Regions from separate parts of the Chromohalobacter canadensis genome, predicted to be linked through region 2. Evidence: predicted binding sites of a transcription regulator. Region 2 holds the regulator's gene; the other holds the start of a gene.
What was found. Region 2 encodes sigma-54, which starts transcription at its own class of promoters, with help from an activator protein. Its sites were predicted from a motif close to TGGCACNNNNNTTGCTNT; they were not measured.
Positions count from the first base shown of each region.

Region 1 (9,278 bases), 1.0 Mb from region 2:
AGGAGCAGCACGTCACGATTCCGGCCAGCGCCGTCGATGATGAGTTCTTTGAGGACGGCCAGATGTTCGATGGCTCCTCCATTGAAGGCTGGAAGGGTATCAACGAGTCCGACATGATCCTGCGCCCGGAAGATGGCAGCGGTTATCTCGACCCGTTCACCGAAGACGCTACCCTCGTGCTGCGTTGCGATATTATCGAGCCGGCTACCATGCAGGGCTATGAGCGTGATCCGCGCTCCATCGCCAAGCGTGCCGAGGCGTATCTGAAGTCCACCGGTCTGGGCGACACCGCCTTCTTCGGGCCGGAACCGGAATTCTTCATCTTCGACGAAGTGCATTGGAACGCCGATATTCAGGGCGCGATGTACAAGATCACTTCCGAGGAAGGCGCCTGGGCGACCGACTCCACTAACGTGGAAGGTGGCAACCTGGGGCACCGTCCGCGCGTCAAGGGCGGTTATTTCCCGGTGCCGCCGGTGGATAGCTTCCACGACATCCGCAGCGCGATGTGCAACACGCTGGAGGCCATCGGCCAGTCGGTCGAGGTGCATCACCACGAGGTGGCCAACGCCGGCCAGAACGAGATCGGCGTCAAGTTCAACACCTTGGTCAAGAAGGCCGACGAAGTTCAGGAAATGAAGTACGTGATCCACAACGTGGCCCACGCGTACGGCAAGACCGCGACCTTCATGCCCAAGCCGCTGGTCGGCGACAATGGTTCCGGCATGCACGTGCACCAGTCCTTCTGGAAGGACGGCGCCAACATGTTTGCCGGCGACGAATACGCTGGGCTGTCCGAAACGGCGCTTTACTATATCGGCGGTGTCATCAAGCATGCGCGCGCCTTGAATGCCTTCACCAACGCGTCGACCAACTCTTACAAGCGTCTGGTGCCGGGCTTCGAAGCGCCGGTCATGCTCGCCTACAGCGCGCGTAACCGCAGTGCATCGATCCGCATTCCGTATACCGCAAGCCCCAAGGGCAAGCGCGTCGAGTGCCGTTTCCCCGACCCGACCGCCAACCCGTACCTGGCATTCTCCGCGCTGCTGATGGCGGGTATCGACGGCATCAAGAACAAGATCCATCCCGGCGACGCGATGGACAAGAACCTCTATGACCTGCCGCCGGAAGAAGGCAAGGCGATCCCCACCGTGGCCGAGAGCCTCGACCAGGCTCTGGAGGCGCTGGACGCCGATCGTGCCTTCCTCACCGAGGGTGAAGTGTTCACCGATTCGATGATCGACGCTTACCTCGAGCTCAAGCAGGAAGAAGTCGATCGCCTGCGCATGGCGACGCATCCGGTCGAATTCGACATGTACTACAGCTGCTAATCGCGTACTACAGCTGCTGATCTCGCACGACTGCGAGTGATCGCGACTGACCGAGGCCCCGTCCGATGTGACGGGGCCTTTTACGTTATGACGCGTGCATGATGGAGGGGGCGTTAGGGGTTTAGAGGGGACGTGTTGTGGTTGGGTAAATTGAAGGTGCGCTAGACTGAGCGTTCGTTACAGGCACGAGGAGAAGGGCATGCGCCAAGGGTGGGCCACCGCAACATGGTTGAAAGGCGCTTGGGCGTTGCTCGTAGCGGTTGTGATGGGGATGTCGGCGGCGCAGGCGACCCCGGTCTATCGCAGCGTGGATGCGCAAGGCAACGTGACCTTTTCCGATCGCCCGGTAGGAGAGAAGGTAGACGTCGGTACGGTGAACACGGTGCCCGGCCAGCCGCGCGAGACACGCGATCTCCAGGCGCTGCCGGACGCAGCGACGGAGACGGAAGCGGATGACGCATCGTCATTCACCGCTTACGAGCGTCTCGCCATTGCGGCCCCTGGCAACGAGACGACCCTGCCCACCGGCGCGGCGGGTAATACCCAGGTGCGTGTGGCGATCACGCCCGAACTGCGCGAGACGGACAAGCTGCGCATGATTATCGATGGTGAGGTGAATGGGCCGGCTCGACACGCGACGACCTTCTCGGTCACCGAGTTAGTGCGTGGGGAGCACACCTTGCGTGCTGAAGTGGTCGATGCCGAAGGGCGGGTGCGTCAGCGTAGCGCGCCGGTCACCCTCTATGTGCAACGCGCCAGCGTGTATTTACCCGCCAACCCCAACAATCCCCGTAACAATGGTGACAGTGGCAGTCAGTGAGCCGATTTGGCGCCTGGTGCTGTCTGTTGTCCTTCTTTTGCACTATTTTGGTGCGTTAGTGATGCGTGCGTCCATGACGGCACTGCCCTATGCCGGGCGGTGACAGACTGGCGCGCTTCTTGCACTGATAACGTACATGGACGATGGATAATGGACGGGTCATGCCAGAACCTCCCTTGCCGCAATATTCGGTCGAACCAAAACGTTTGCTAGAACACCTGACGACGGCGATCGTGCTGCTCGATGGTGACTTGCATGTGCGCTGGATGAATCCGGCCGCCGAGTCGTTGCTGGCGACTAGCCGGTTGCGTGTCATGGGTCAGCGACTGGAAAGTCTGGCGGGCGTCGAGGGCAGTGTCGAAGCGGTGTTGTTCAAGGCGCGCGACGAGCTGCATCCCTTCACGCAGCGCGAAGCGACCCTGGTATTGCCGTCGGGGAGCACGGCCACGGTGGACTTCACTGTCACGCCGCTGTCCGCCGATGAGCTGCTGATCGAGATCGAGCCGCGCGACCGGCTGTTGCGCATTTCCCGCGAGGAGGCGCTGATCGCGCGCCAGGAGACCATCAAGGTGCTCACCCGGGGCCTGGCGCACGAGGTGAAGAACCCGCTGGGGGGCATTCGTGGCGCGGCACAGTTGCTCGAACGGGATCTGCCCGACCCGCAGCTCGCCGAGTTCACCCGGGTCATCGTCGAGGAGGCTGATCGGCTGCGCGATCTGGTGGATCGCATGCTGGGGCCCAACAGCATGAGTCGTCATGAGCCGCTCAACATCCACAAGGTGCTCGAGCGGGTGCGTACTCTGCTGGAGGCCGAGCATCCGCGCATCGACTACGTGCGCGATTACGACCCCAGCCTGCCGGATCTGGAAGGCGACGAGGCGCAGTTGATTCAGGCGGTGCTCAACGTCGCCCGTAACGCCGTCCAGGCGATGGAAGAACACGGCGTCGATGCCCCGCACCTGACCCTGCGTACTCGCGCCCGGCGGCAATTCACGCTGGGCGCCGAGCGCCACCGCTTGGTCTGCGAGCTGGGCATTCTCGATAACGGCCCCGGCATTCCCGAGACGCTGCGCGAGACGCTGTTCTATCCGATGGTCTCGGGGCGTGCCGATGGCAGTGGCCTGGGCCTTTCCATCGCGCAATCGATCCTGCATCAGCACCAGGGGTTGATCGAGTGCGACTCGGTGCCCGGGTGTACCGAATTCCGTTTGTTGATTCCGCTTGAGAGCCATCATTGAGGCTTGGGAGGCCCTATGACTGACGTCGCACGCATTGTGATCGTCGACGATGACCGCGCCATACGCTGGGTGCTGGAGCGCGCGCTGGCTCAGCCGGATCTCGACGTGCAGAGCTTTGAGCGCGCTGACACCGCGTTGGAACAGATACTGCGTCAACCGCCCGATGTGCTGCTGACCGATATTCGCATGCCGGGGCTCGATGGGTTGGACCTGATGGCGCGCATTCGCGAAAGCCACCCGGATCTGCCGGTGATCGTGATGACCGCGCATTCCGACCTCGACAGCGCCGTGGCGTCGTATCAGGGCGGCGCTTTCGAGTACCTGCCCAAGCCGTTCGATGTCGACGAGGCCCTGGCCTTAGTGCGTCGTGGCGTGGCGCATGCCCGCGAGCGACGCACGCCAGCGGCGGTGCCGGAAGGCCTGTCGGCGGAGATCATCGGTGAAGCGCCGGCGATGCAGGAAGTCTTTCGCGCCATCGGACGGCTCTCGCAATCGCATATCACGGTGATGATCAACGGCGAATCGGGCACCGGCAAGGAGCGTGTCGCGCAGGCGTTGCATCAGCACAGCCCGCGCCATGGTGGGCCGTTCATCGCCCTCAACATGGCGGCCATCCCGAAAGACTTGATGGAATCGGAACTGTTCGGTCATGAAAAGGGCGCCTTCACCGGGGCGACGTCGCAGCGGCGTGGGCGCTTCGAGCAGTCCGACGGTGGCACGCTGTTTCTCGACGAGATCGGCGACATGCCCGCCGAGACTCAGACCCGCTTGTTGCGGGTGCTGGCCGATGGGGAGTTCTATCGTGTCGGCGGCCACACCCCGGTCAAGGTCGACGTGCGCATCATCGCCGCGACGCACCAGCACCTGGAGCGCCTGGTCGAAGACGGCCGTTTCCGCGAGGATCTGTTCCATCGGCTCAACGTGATTCGTATCCATCTACCGCGTCTCTCCGAGCGGCGTGAGGACATTCCCCGCTTGGCGCAGCACTTCCTGGCCGACGCAGCCAAGGAGCTCGCCACCGAGCCCAAGGTGCTGACGCAGGAGGCCGAGCAGCATCTCACGCAACTGCCGTGGCCGGGTAACGTGCGCCAGCTCGAGAACACCTGTCGTTGGCTGACGGTAATGGCGTCGGGCCGCGAGGTGTTGGTTGAGGACCTGCCGCCGGAGCTGCGTGATATAGAAGGCACCGAAAGTGCCGGCGGCGACTGGCGCGGTGCCTTCCGCGAGTGGGCCGATCGCGCCCTGGCGGCGGGGCATACGCATCTGCTCGAAGAGGCGGTGCCGGATTTCGAGCGCATCCTCATCGAAACGGCGCTCAAGCATACTGGCGGGCGCAAGGGCGAGGCCGCCGAGCTGCTCGGTTGGGGCCGCAACACACTGACACGTAAGCTCAAGGTGCTGCTGCCGGCACTCGCCGACGAGTGATCGCCCCATTTGAAATATTCTCGAGGTTAGCGATTACCAACATAGAGGCCTTGAAATCCGTCGAACAGTACCTATTTCTGAGATTGAGCGAGGACGGTGACCGGGCGAGAAAGCCCAGACGCCAGCCTCGTATCGACAGCAGAGATAACGAGGAGGTGTTTGATCATGTTTGGAGATCTATGGCGCCTAACCGGGCCCAGCACCCCGGAATTGGATTGGCTGCGCGAAATGCTGGATGGCGTCCTCCCCAGTGGGGTGAGTGATATTCGCTCGATGCCGCGTGGCAGCTTCCCGCAAATCAACATGGGACGCACCGATGACGCCCTGCATGTCTATGTCTTCGCCGCCGGACTTAAGCCCGATGACCTGGAACTTAGCGTGCAGAACAACGTTTTGACGGTAAGTGGCACACGTGGTGAGCAAGCCTCAGGCGATGCGCAGGGCGGAGGCGCGCAGGATGAACGGCGCCCGCACTTTCGCCAGGAGCGTTTCAGTGGCCACTTCACCCGTTCCATCGCGCTGCCCGAGGGGGTGGACACCGAGCGCGCCGAGGCGCATAGCCATGACGGGGTTGTCGAGATCCGTCTACCCAAGAGTGAGAAGATGAAGCCGCAGCGTATCGAGGTTCAGGCTAGCTGAGCATTACGCTCGGCGATTTCACCATAGCCACGCATCGTGAGTGAAGGAGGTGTTGAGTCATGAACGAAGTCACCCGTCCAAACCAGCAGGGCCAGAACGTCGCCACGACACGTCAGGCCCAGGAACAGCGCACATTGCTGCCTGCCGTGGATATCTACGAAGAAGATGAGGCACTGCATGTGATTGCCGACATGCCTGGGGTGACCCGTGACGCGCTGCACATCGAGGTCGATGATAATGTGCTGACCCTTGAAGGCGAGATCAGCTTTGATATGCCAGAAGACATCACCGCCAGCTATGCGGAGGTGCAGGGTCAACGCTTCTCACGTCGCTTCACGCTGAGCCAGGAGGTCGATAGCGAGGCGATTCGTGCCGAACTGCGTGACGGTGTCGTCTACCTGTTGTTACCCAAGCGCGATACCCACCGTCGGCGTCGCATCGAGATCCAGGCGGCCTGACGTGTAGGCATGATACCTTGGCGCCCTCCGTGCGGGGGCGCCGCTTTGTGATCGACTCGCCCGTCCTGGTGTTTTCCCGCCAGCGCTTCCCACCGCAGCCGTGGCGTGACAAGGCATGCTTCGTGCATCTTGGCGAGCGGCGTAATATCCTTCTCCTCCTAACGTCTAAGTCGATGCCTTTCCGCCTGGTTTGACAGGTGACGCGTCAGCGGGAGGCATGTCCCATGCGCCAGTTAAGCTGGCCGTGTTCAATCCGACCGCCGTCGTCTGCGCGGGCCTTTCGCCCGTGCGCCGTACGGTCGTCGCATGACAATAGGAGTCCCGAGTGGCAACCCCCTCGCAACACGATCTACGTAATGACTTCCGCGCCCTGCTGGCCTCCGATCAATGCTTCTTCACCGCCTCGGTCTTCGACCCGATGTCGGCGCGCATCGCCGCCGACCTGGGCTTCGAAGTGGGGATTCTGGGCGGCTCGGTGGCCTCGCTGCAGGTGCTGGCGGCGCCGGATTTCGCCTTGATCACGTTGAGTGAGTTCGTCGAGCAAGCGACTCGCATCGGCCGCGTGACGCGGCTCCCGGTGATCGCCGACGCCGATCATGGCTATGGCAACGCGCTCAACGTCATGCGTACCATTACCGAGCTCGAGCGTGCCGGCGTGGCGGCGTTGACCATCGAAGATACCCTGCTGCCGGCGCAGCACGGGCACAAGTCCACCGACCTCATTCCGCTCGATGAAGGCGTGGGCAAGATGCGGGCAGCGCTGGAGGCACGTATCGACCCGGCGATGGCGATCATCGCGCGCACCAACGCCGGCCAACTCGACGATGACGCCGCCGTCGAGCGCGTGTGCGCTTATCAGGCGGCAGGGGTCGATGCCATCTGCTTGGTGGGCGTGCGTGATTTCGATCATCTCGCGCGTCTGGCCGCCCCGCTCGATATCCCGCTGATGCTGGTCACCTACGGCAATCCCGAACTGCGTGATCGCGAGCGTTTGGCTGCGCTCGGCGTGCGCGTGGTGGTCAACGGGCACGCGGCCTACTTCGCTGCGATCAAGGCCACCTACGACTGCCTGCGCGAGCAGCGCGATATCGCTGCCAGCGAACTGAGCGCGTCGCAGTTGTCCACGCGTTACTCTACGCTGGACGAGTATCGCGCCTGGGCGCGCGATTATATGGATGTGAAAGAGTAGGCCTCGACAACCGGAGAGTGCGATGACCGCCATGCAATGGGAGCGCTTGCTCGACCCGATGCGTCTCAACGACAAGCACGGGGGCTCGCGAGAGGAGATTGGGCGCAGTCCGTTCCATAAGGATCACGATCGTATTGTCTTCGCCGGCTCGTTTCGGCGTTTGGGGCGCAAGACGCAGGTGCACCCGCTGACCGACAACGATCATATCCACACCCGCTTGACGCATTCGTTGGAGGTGGGCTGCGTGGGGCGCTCGCTGGGCATGATCGTCGGCGAGGAGTTGCGCGAGCGACTGCCGGACTGGATCACGCCGGCCGATCTGGGCGTTATCGTGCAGGCGGCCTGCCTGGGGCACGACATCGGCAATCCGCCATTCGGGCATGCCGGCGAATATGCCATCCGCGACTGGTTCAAGCGCGCCGAGGCGGAGGGCAGCGGGCTGTTGGCCGAGCTTTCGCCGGCCGAGCGCGAGGATCTGCTGACCTACGAGGGCAACGCCCAAGGGTTTCGCATCGTCACCCAGATCGAATACAACCAGTTCAACGGCGGCATGCGCCTGACCGCCGCCACGCTTGGCACGATGCTCAAGTATCCGTGGACGGTGGAGCGCGCCTCGCGGGCCGGCAAGTTCGGTTGTTACCAGTCGGAGCGCGAGCAATTGGGCGAGGTTGCCGAGCGTCTGGGCTTGTTACCGCATGGCGAAACCGCCTGGTGCCGGCATCCGCTGGCGTATCTCGTCGAGGCCGCCGACGATATCTGCTATGCGTTGCTGGATCTCGAGGACGGCCTGGAGATGGGCATTCTGCGCTACGACGAAGTCGCCGAGGTGCTCATCCAGATCGCCGGGGGAACGCCATCGGGCTATGACGACATGCGTGCTCGGGGCGTGTCCCAGCGTCGGCGTATCGCGGCCTTGCGCGGCGCGGCGATGGAGCGTGCGGTGAACGATGTCGCGGCGGTCTTCGTGCAGCATGAAAATGCGCTGCTGAACGGCACGCTGAATGGCGACCTGCTCGAGCTGTGTCATCCCGATCTAGGCTGGGGGGTCGGCACGGCCAAGCAGATCGCCCGCGAGCGTATCTTCCAGAACGAACGCAAGGCCAAGCTGGAAATCGGCGCTTATACGACGCTGGGCATTCTCCTCGAGGCCTTCATTGGCGCAGCGTATGAGTTACATCACAGCGGTGAGTCATCCTTCAAGCACCAGCGCGTGCTGGCGTTGATCGGCGAGAACACACCCAAGCCCTCGTGGTCGCTCTACGCCAGCTATCGGCGCATGCTCGACTTCATCGGCGGCATGACCGACCACTACGCCGTCGACCTGGCGCAGGAGATGGGCGGCCGCCTGCGCGGCGAGTAATGTGCTTGCCACTCGCCGCGCAGGCGCGGGGTTACGGCGAGGCGCTGCGCAGGCGCTCGGCGAGCCAGGCGCGGGTGCCGCTATGGCCTTCGCGCTCGGCGCGTTCGGCCAGTTGCATGGCCAGCTCGATGTCGTCGGCCTTGAGGGCGGCGTTGATCATCCGCCGGTAATCGAAGTCGGGGGCGGAGGCATTGTCGCTATCGCCGCTTGACGAAGAGGCTTGCTCGTCGCGTGCAGTCGCGGTGCGAGTCTCCGTCACACTGTCGGCATGCGAGCGTGTGCCGAGAATCGGCGTTAGCAGGCCACCGCCGGTCTCTCGGGATTCGCTTTCCAGAGTGACGTTGCCGGTTGCGGTGTGCTCGGCGATGGGATCAGGGCCAGGGGGAAGCGCGAGGCCGCGTACGCGGGCGTAGACTTTTTCCGCGCTTTCATACTGCGTCGTGCCCTGGCGCGCGGTCTCGTTGCTGTAGACCACTAGGTAGGCGGCATCGGGGCCGGGGGTGATGTCGAAGGTGGCACCCAAACGCGCACCGGCGAAACCATTGGGACTGAGGTAGTCGAATTTATCGCTGGCGACGCGCTGTGTGGGCTGAAAATCCTCGTTGAGGATCAGCACCGTGGGGGCGAAGACTTGATCATTGGCGATGGTGCTGGTGAGTTTGAACGTCAGCGGCTCGCGCGTGCTGGGCAATTCGAACGCCTGGAAGTAGCTGGCCCCGTCCTCGAAACGGTGCATCGGGGCCTGTGTGTCGAGCGTTAATGACTGTGACTCGCCGACCGCCAATGGCTGATAGGGCAAGGCGGCGAGCGTGTCGCAG
Region 1 is NZ_CP140151.1:1,445,627-1,454,904, reverse strand. It holds gene glnA (glutamate--ammonia ligase) at 1-1,331, shown strand, start outside; gene SR908_RS06905 (DUF4124 domain-containing protein) at 1,531-2,151, shown strand; gene glnL (nitrogen regulation protein NR(II)) at 2,313-3,389, shown strand; gene ntrC (nitrogen regulation protein NR(I)) at 3,405-4,814, shown strand; gene SR908_RS06890 (Hsp20/alpha crystallin family protein) at 4,980-5,453, shown strand; gene SR908_RS06885 (Hsp20/alpha crystallin family protein) at 5,513-5,911, shown strand; gene SR908_RS06880 (isocitrate lyase/PEP mutase family protein) at 6,237-7,100, shown strand; gene SR908_RS06875 (deoxyguanosinetriphosphate triphosphohydrolase) at 7,123-8,460, shown strand; gene SR908_RS06870 (MalM family protein) at 8,492-9,278, opposite strand, start outside.
Region 1: a site for sigma-54 is predicted at 2,260-2,277, ahead of glnL (nitrogen regulation protein NR(II)). Genes of this name have one in related genera too.

Region 2 (9,278 bases):
CGCTTCGATGCCTGGATCGACACCGATCAAGCGCGCCTAAGCGGTGATGTGCGAGGCCACCATCCACAGCCTGCCGAGGACGAATCATGATGACACGACCATTGACGACGGCACTGGCATGCGCCGCGCTGGGACTCACCAGCCACGCAGCACTAGCGCTGGAAAGCGATGCCAGCCAGCCTATCGAGATCGCCGCCGAGCAGTTGGATCTCGACGACAACGCCGGCACCGCGGTCTACACCGGTGATGTCGACATGCAACAAGGCAGCATGCAGCTGACGGCCGCGCGCGTGGAAATCGAACGCGACGCGCAGGGTGAAGTCTCCACGGTCACCGCACATGGCGGCGGTGGCGAGCGCGCCTATCTCGAACAACAGCCGGCACCGGACGAACCGGTGGCCAAGGGCTGGGGCGATACGGTGATCTATCATGCCGCCGAGCGTCGCGTGGAGCTCATCGACAATGCCGAGCTGCACCAGGCCCGGGATACCTTCAATGGTGCCTATGTCGAATACTTCCTCGATCGCCGCCAGGTTCAGGCTCGCTCCGCCGATGATGGCGATGGCGATCAGCGCGTTCGCATGACGCTAACGCCCCGCGACAGCGAGTAGTGACGTGCCTCGTGATTCACTCCCCCCGTTAGGTAGGACCCGACGCCCATGAAGACCCTGAGTGCCGCCAACCTCGCCAAGAGCTACAAAGGCCGCCGCGTGGTACATGACATCAGCCTGACCATACGTCAGGGCAGCATTGTCGGCCTGCTCGGCCCTAATGGCGCCGGCAAGACCACCTCGTTCTACATGATTGTCGGGCTGGTAGGCGCCGATGCCGGCAGCGTGCACATCGACGAACGCAACCTCTCGCATTCCGCCATGCACGAACGCGCCCGCGCCGGTATCGGTTATCTTCCCCAGGAAGCCTCGATCTTTCGCAAGCTTTCGGTCGCCGACAACATCATGGCGATTCTCGAGACGCGCCGCGATCTCGACAAGGCTGCACGCAAGGCGCAACTCGAACGCCTCCTTGAGGAGTTTCACGTCACCCATATTCGTGACAACCCCGGCATGAGCCTGTCCGGGGGCGAACGTCGTCGCGTGGAAATCGCCCGCGCCCTGGCCACCGAACCCGCCTTCATCCTCCTCGACGAACCCTTCGCCGGAGTCGACCCAATCTCCGTTGGCGAGATCAAGAGCATCATCCGGCAATTGCGTGATCGTGATATTGGCGTCTTGATCACCGACCACAACGTACGTGAAACCCTGGATATCTGTGACAACGCCTATATCGTCGGCGACGGTCAGATCATCGCCGAAGGACATGCCGAGGCCATACTCGCCAACCAGAAAGTACGCGACGTCTATCTCGGCCATGAGTTTCGATTGTAAACGCAAACTACTGGAACCGCCGCGTGCTTATATAAATGGCATGATTGTTGCTTCCATTCTTGCAAGTAGCGTCGTCGCGAGATAACGTACGGGCACCGTTTCAGGAAGCGATGATCGATTTTCCATGTCCATGAAACCCACCTTGCAGCTTCGCGTCGGCACACAGCTGACGATGACGCCCCAGTTACAGCAAGCCATTCAGCTCTTGCAGCTTTCTACGCTGGATTTGCGACAGGAGATCCAGCAAGCCTTGGATTCCAACCCCATGCTGGAGCTCGAAGACGACTTCGAAGAACGCGAGGTCAGCGAGACGCAGGAGGAGGATGACTGGACGAACGACATCCCCGAGAACTTGTCGCTGGATAGCGAATGGAGTGATACCTACCAGGACACAGGCCCCTCACTGACGGGAGGCGGAGGCAGCGAGGAAGGCCCTGATATAGAGCGAAATACGGCGCATACCAGTCTTCACGACCATCTGGCCTGGCAACTCGCCATGGCCGATATGACACCGCGCGAACGTGATATTGCCGAAAGCCTGATCGATGCCATGGGGGCCGACGGCTACCTCACCCTGCCCCTCGACGAGCTTGTCGACGGTTTGCGCGGCCAAGGCCTTTCGGGGCTCAAGGTGGGCGATGTCGAACACGTCATGATGCGTGTACAGCAGTTCGATCCCACCGGAGTCGGCGCCCGCGATCTACGCGAGTGCCTGTTGCTACAGCTCGGCGCCCTCCCTGAAAACATGCCGCTGCTAACCCAGGCCAAGCGGTTAGTACGCCAGTTCCTCGAATCTCTCGCCGGCAACGACCGTAAATTGCTCAAGCGACGTTTGCGCCTCGACGAGGAAGAACTCGATCACGTCATTACCCTCATCCGGTCGCTCGATCCGCGCCCCGGCCTCGCCTTCGAGGATAGCAGCAACGATTATGTCATCCCCGATCTCGTCGCACGGCGGATCCGACAGGAATGGCGCATTGAGCTCAATCCCGAAGCCTTGCCCCGCGTGCGCATCCAGCCGGATTACGCCGCGCTCATCAAGCGTGCCGACAAGAGCGACGATAACACCTTCCTCAAGCAGCACCTGCAAGAAGCCAAATGGCTGCTCAAGAGCCTTTCGAGCCGTAACGATACCTTGCTGCGCGTGGGCCAGGAGATCATGGCGCGCCAGCTCGATTTCCTCGAACGCGGCGAGGAAGCCATGAAACCGTTGATCCTGGCGGATATCGCCGGGGCGGTAGACATGCACGAGTCGACTATCTCCCGCGTGACCACGCAGAAATTCATCCATACCCCGCGCGGCGTCTTTGAACTCAAGTATTTCTTTTCCAGCCATGTCGGGGGGCAAGGCGAAACCGACGCCCATTCCAGCACCGCGATTCGTGCACGCTTGAAGAAATTGATCGGCGACGAGCCGCCACGCAAGCCTCTATCCGATAGCAAGCTCGTCGACCTGCTGGCCCAGGACGGTATTCCGGTCGCACGACGCACCGTCGCCAAGTACCGCGAAGCGTTGGGCATCCCCTCCTCCAGCGAGCGCAAGCGACTCACCTGAACGTGGGCGGATTGCACGTGTCGGCCACGCTGCGTAGACTCGCCGCGGCCTTCGTTATCCAGCGCTTGTCTAGGGCTATGCAGCGCTCTAAAAAGGGTTACAATCGAAGTGCCAACCGATGGAATAGGAGCGTGCCATGCAAGCCAATATCACCGGTCATCACATCGAACTGACCGATGCTCTACGCGACTACGTCAATGAAAAGCTCGCGCGTCTGGAACGCCACTATGACAACATCACCACCGTCCAGGTCACGTTATCCATCGAGAAGGAACGTCACCTGGCTGCATGCACGCTTCATGCCGCAGGCGCGGACCTGCACGCCGATACACAAAGCGACGACATGTACGCCGCTATCGACGCCCTAACCGACAAGCTCGACCGTCAGCTCGTCAAACACAAGGAAAAGGTGCAGGCACGCGCTCAGGGCGCCGGTGCCCGTTAATTCGCCATGATATTGGAAAGCATCCTACCCCCCGAGCGCGCACTCTTCGGCGTTGCCGGGGGGAGCAAGAAGCGCGTGCTGGAATTTTTCAGCACCTTTATCGCACAGAATACCCCGAGCCTCGATAGCCAGGAAGTCTTCGGACGTCTGATTGGCCGCGAACGATTGGGCAGCACCGGTATCGGCAATGGCGTCGCTATCCCGCATGCGCGCAATCCGCATTGCAAGGAGCCGATTGCCGGCTTTCTACGCTTGCAGGAGCCCATCGACTTCGATGCCACCGATGGCGACCCCGTCGACTTGATCTTCGTCCTGCTGGTGCCAGAAGAAGCCGACGATGCGCATCTGTCGTTGCTTGCTCAGGTTGCCGCCATCATGAACGATAGCGCCATCCGCACCAAGCTGCGTCAGGCACAGACCCAGCGGCAGCTCTACGATACTTTGCTCGAGGCCATCCGCCAGCACGATACCAGCGCAAACTGACATCTGCGTAAACTGATACTCGCGCAATACAAGGGGTGCCCATGCAGCTCGTGATCATCAGCGGCCGTTCCGGCTCCGGCAAATCAATTGCCCTGCAGGCACTCGAGGATCTCGGCTACTACGCGATCGACAACCTGCCGGCCAGTCTCATGGCGCCCCTGATCGATGAGCTGCGTGAAGGCCCCCCGTCCCGCACGCATATCGCGGTCAGTATCGACGCGCGCAACCTTCCCGACGCCCTGAGACGCTTTCCGGTTCTGCTCGAAGAGATCCGCGCCCGGGGCATTCAGTGCCAGGTCGTCTATTTGACCGCCGACTCGCGCATACTGCTCGAGCGCTATTCGGCGACGCGACGTCGACATCCGCTGACGCGAACCAGCGAAATGACGCTTGCCGAGGCCATCGAGCAGGAACAGACCTACCTTTCGTCGATTCGCGATATCGCCGATTTGGTCATCGACACCTCGAGCCTGTCTGTGCATGAGCTGCGTGGGCGCATCGCCGAGCAGGTAGCCCGTCATAGCGGTCGACACCTGACCTTGACGTTCGAGTCGTTCGGCTACAAGCGCGGTGTCCCGCTGGATGCCGACATGGTGTTCGATGCTCGCTGCCTGCCAAACCCTTACTGGGACCCTCAGCTGCGCGGTTTCGACGGTCGCGATTCACAAATCATCACGTTTCTCGAAGCTTACCCCGACGTACATGCCATGGCCGACGATATACGTCAGTGGCTGGAACGCTGGCTCCCCGCCTATGTTGCCAGCAACCGCAGTTATTTGACCGTCGCGATCGGCTGCACCGGTGGACAGCACCGCTCGGTATACCTGATCGAAGGGCTGGCCCGGTATTTTGCGACGCAAATGAGTGGCGTCCGTCTACGCCATCGCGAACTGGGTGTGCAAGCAGCATTGCCGGAGAATGGCGATGCCGCGTCGTAGACTGCAACTCATCAACAAGCGCGGCCTCCACGCACGCGCCGCAACCAAGCTCGTGCAATGCTGCCAATCTTACGCGGCACGCGTCTGCGTCTTCCATGGCCAGCGTGAAGCGGATGCCACCAATATCATGTCACTGCTCATGCTAGCGGCTCCCTGCGGGACCGAACTCGACATTCAAGCCGAGGGCGACGATGCCGAGGAGGTACTCAAGGCCCTCACTGCCTTGTTCGAGGCACGCTTCGAGGAGGATGTTTGATTAGCGAACAGTGTTCGCGCCTTCCCAAAGCAATGTTAGAATGAAGCCTCGCCCTAGAATCGACAAAGGATGCCGATTCCTCATGAGCCCCAATCACAAGCAATTACAGCCCCGGCTGGACCGCCTTAGCGAGGCCTTGGAAAGCGGTGCGCTGGACCAGGCGCGCCGCATGCTCAATCGCGGCCTGGCCCCGGTCGACGTCGCTCATCTGCTCGAGTCGACGCCACCGCGTGAGCGTAATGTGCTTTGGGAACTGGTCGAGCCCGAATTGCAGGGCGATGTGCTGCAATATCTGGGCGATGATATCCAAAGCGAGTTCCTGAGCCGCATGGACGCCGAACAGCTCGTGTCGGCGACCGAAGGGCTCGACGTCGATGACCTCGCCGACCTGCTACAACGCTTGCCCAACACGGTCATTCACGAAGTCCTGCAAGCCATGGAGGCGCAGGAGCGCCAGCGAATCGAGACCGTGCTGTCCTATCCCGAGGACACCGCAGGCGGCTTGATGAACACCGACACCATCACCATTCGCCCGGATATCACACTGGACGTGGTGCTGCGTTATCTACGCCGACACGAGAAGCTGCCCGATTCCACCGATACGCTGCTCGTCGTCACCCGCCGCGACGAACTGATCGGCACACTACCGCTCAATTTGCTGTTAGTGTCCGACCCTTCGATTTTGGTCCGCGAGGTCATGAATACCGATTTTGCCTCGGTGCAGGCCACGGCCTCGGACACCGATGTCGCTAGTCTGTTCGAAAAATTCGACCTGATCTCGGCGCCGGTAGTGAGCACCGACGGCGCCCTGCTGGGCCGCATCACCATCGACGACGTGGTCGACGTCATTCGCGAGGACGCCGAGCATCAGGTTATGAGCATGGCCGGCCTCGATGAGGACGAGGATACCTTCGCGCCGGCGTGGCGCACCGGGCGCCGTCGCGCCGTATGGCTGGGCATCAACCTGATCGCAGCGACCATCGTATCGTTCGCTATCGGCATCTTCGAATCGACCATTCAGCAAATCACCGCGCTGGCAGTGTTGATGCCCATCGTCTCCAGCATGGGCGGCATCGCCGGGTCGCAGACGCTGACAGTGCTGATCCGTGGGATTGCCCTAGGACACGTCGGCGGCGCCAACGTGCAGTGGCTGCTGGTCCGCGAAATGCTCTCGGGGATGATGAACGGTGTGCTATGGGCCGTGATCGTGGCTCTGGTCGCCATCGTGCGCTTCGACGACTACAAACTCGGCGGCATCATCGCCTTGGCGATGGTCATCAACCTGACCGTTGCCGCGCTGGCCGGCACCGTGATTCCCGTGCTACTCAAGCGCCTGAAGATTGACCCGGCGCTTTCGGGGGGCGTGTTACTGACGACGATTACCGATGTGGTCGGCTTCGTCGCGTTCTTGGGACTGGCCGCAGCGTTTTATTGAAGCGCGACGAGCGCCGCGCCATCACATGAGACAATGACGACGCGGCACCGAAGCCCCGCGTCGCCGAGCGTTTACTCGCCGGCCACCGTCATGTCATCGATCAGCCAACTCCCGGTGTGTACACTGCCGCGCGTATCGGTATCGTTGCCCACACCTTGAAGATTGGCGAACATATCGCGCAAGTTGCCGGCAATGGTGAACTCCTCGACGGGATGCTGGATCTTGCCATCTTCGACCCAGAAGCCCGACGCACCGCGCGAATAATCGCCGGTCACGCCGTTGACGCCTTGGCCCATCAACTCGGTAACGAGTACGCCGCGCCCCATTTGCGCGAGCAATTCATCCCGTGAGACGAGAGGCGCGTCGATACGCAGATTGCGCGCCCCACCGGCATTCCCGGTCGTGGTCATCCCCAGACGCCGCGCGCTATACGCCGAGAGCATGTAACTCGCCAAGCGCCCCTTGTCGAGGAAGACGTTCTCGCGCGTGGCGACGCCATCGTTATCGAAGGCCGTGCTCGCCATGGCGCCATATTCACGCGGCCGTTCGCGCAGCGTGAACCACTCGGGGAAGATAGGCTCACCCAACTGACCGCACAGGAAGGATGCCTCGCGGTACAAGGCGCCCCCAGCGATGGCGCCCATGAAACTGCCCACCAGTCCGCTGGCAAGCTCAGGCGCAAAGAGCACCGGCATCCGCCCCGTCGCTGGTGAGGTTGCCCCCAACCGGGCCAACGTCTTCTCGGCGGCACGCCGCCCCACCACCTCGGGCGACTGCAGATCCGCCGGATTGCGTACCGAGGTATAGTCGTAATCGCGCTGCATGTCCGCCCCCTGACCGGCGATCAACATGCACGACAGCGAATGGCGGCTTCCGCGCTGGCTACCCAGAAATCCATGACTATTGCCGTAAACGCGCACGCCCTCACCGCTGGATAGGCTCGCGCCCTCGGAATTGGCGATACCCTCGACCCCACGACCGGCGGACTCGCACGCAAGCGCCAGCTCAATGGCGTCGTCGGTGCTCAACGGCCACGGGTAATGGACGCCGAGATCCGGCAATTCCGTCGCCATCAGCGCCGCATCGGCCAAGCCCGAGGCCGGGTCTTCCGCGGTATAGCGCGCAATATCCAGCGCTTTCTCGACCACCGCGCGCAAAGATTCATCGCTCGCATCGGATGTCGACACGCTGCCCTTGCGCTGCCCCACATAAACGGTCACCGCGATCCCCTGATCGCGCGATAGCTCGACGTTTTCCACGTCGCCCAGGCGTACACCGACCTCGATTCCCTGGTCCACGCTGGCACCCACCTCACACGCATCGGCGCCCAATCGCTTGGCCAATTCCAAGGCCTGCGCGACGCGTGCCTCCAAGCGTGCTTGCTGCTCTACGGCATCGAAGGCCTGGCTCATGGTCTACTCCTGTACTCATAAGGCCCGAGACACTGCTCAAGGGCTCGGTAGGATTGTCGAGGAAGCCTGATATACTGCACGGTCATCCCCGAAGCATGATGGTAATGCAATGTCGATCGACCTCCCCGACCCGCACGATGAAGAGGCGGGACGCCCCAGCAAGACCCAGCGCAAGAACGAGATGAAAGCCCTGCAAGCGCTGGGTGAGCGCATCATCGCCATGAGCGATGCCGAACGCGCACGCCTACCGCTTTCCGACGACATGCGCTTCGCGGTCGAGGAAACCTCGCGTATCCGCTCCCGCGAAGGGCGGCGTCGCCACATGCAATACGTGGGCAAGGTCATGCGCCGCGAAGACCTTGCGGCCATCCAGGCCACGTTCGACGCCATCGAGCAGGAAAGCTTACACCGCGATAACGTCTTTCACCGGCTCGAGCAATGGCGCGACCGGCTCATCGAGGACGACAGCGCCGATGCGCTGGAGGCCTTCATCGCCGAATACCCCGAGGTCGACCGCCAGACGCTGCGGCAACTCACCCGCAATGCCAGAAGCGAGCGTCAGCGCGAAAAGCCACCGACGAGTGCTCGCAAACTATTCAAACTGATCCGCGAAACCGCTGGCCTCTAAGAAGACACGGCTTCGCCGCTCGAAGCTCGAAGCTCGAAGCTCGAAGCTCGAAGCCAGGAATTCTCTTCTTCCAGCTTCCAGCCGCATAGCGGCGCTCTTCCCGCTTCGAGCTTTATGACTGTGTCCCACCCACGGTGAGTTCGTCGATCTTGAGTGTCGGCTGGCCCACGCCGACCGGCACTCCCTGGCCTTCCTTACCGCAGACACCGATGCCGGTATCCAGATCGAGGTCGTGCCCGATCATCGACACCTGTTGCATCACCTCCGGTCCGTTGCCAATCAAGGTCGCGCCTTTGACCGGTGCGGTGATCTTGCCATCTTCGATCAAATAGGCCTCGGAGGCAGAGAACACGAAACGTCCTGAGGTGATATCGACCTGGCCACCGCCGAAGCTCACCGCATAGATGCCCCGCTTGACGCTCTTGACGATATCCTCGGGATCATCCTGGCCGGCCATCATGCAGGTATTGGTCATGCGCGGCATGGTGACATGTGCGTAGGACTCGCGACGCGCATTGCCGGTGGGTGCCATACCCATCAAACGTGCGTTGAGCTTGTCCTGCATGTAACCCTTGAGGATACCGTCCTCGATCAGCGTGTTGCGCTGTGTCGGGGTACCTTCATCGTCGACACTCAGCGATCCGCGCCGATCAGATAGCGTCCCATCATCGACGACCGTGACGCCAGGCGCAGCCACGCGCTCGCCGATACGCCCCGCAAAGGCCGAGCTGCCTTTGCGGT
Region 2 is NZ_CP140151.1:408,471-417,748, forward strand. It holds gene lptC (LPS export ABC transporter periplasmic protein LptC) at 1-90, shown strand, start outside; gene lptA (lipopolysaccharide transport periplasmic protein LptA) at 87-611, shown strand; gene lptB (LPS export ABC transporter ATP-binding protein) at 660-1,385, shown strand; gene SR908_RS02040 (RNA polymerase factor sigma-54) at 1,510-2,940, shown strand; gene hpf (ribosome hibernation-promoting factor, HPF/YfiA family) at 3,077-3,385, shown strand; gene ptsN (PTS IIA-like nitrogen regulatory protein PtsN) at 3,392-3,868, shown strand; gene rapZ (RNase adapter RapZ) at 3,910-4,806, shown strand; gene SR908_RS02060 (HPr family phosphocarrier protein) at 4,793-5,062, shown strand; gene mgtE (magnesium transporter) at 5,145-6,497, shown strand; gene pmbA (metalloprotease PmbA) at 6,569-7,909, opposite strand; gene yjgA (ribosome biogenesis factor YjgA) at 8,019-8,537, shown strand; gene tldD (metalloprotease TldD) at 8,650-9,278, opposite strand, start outside.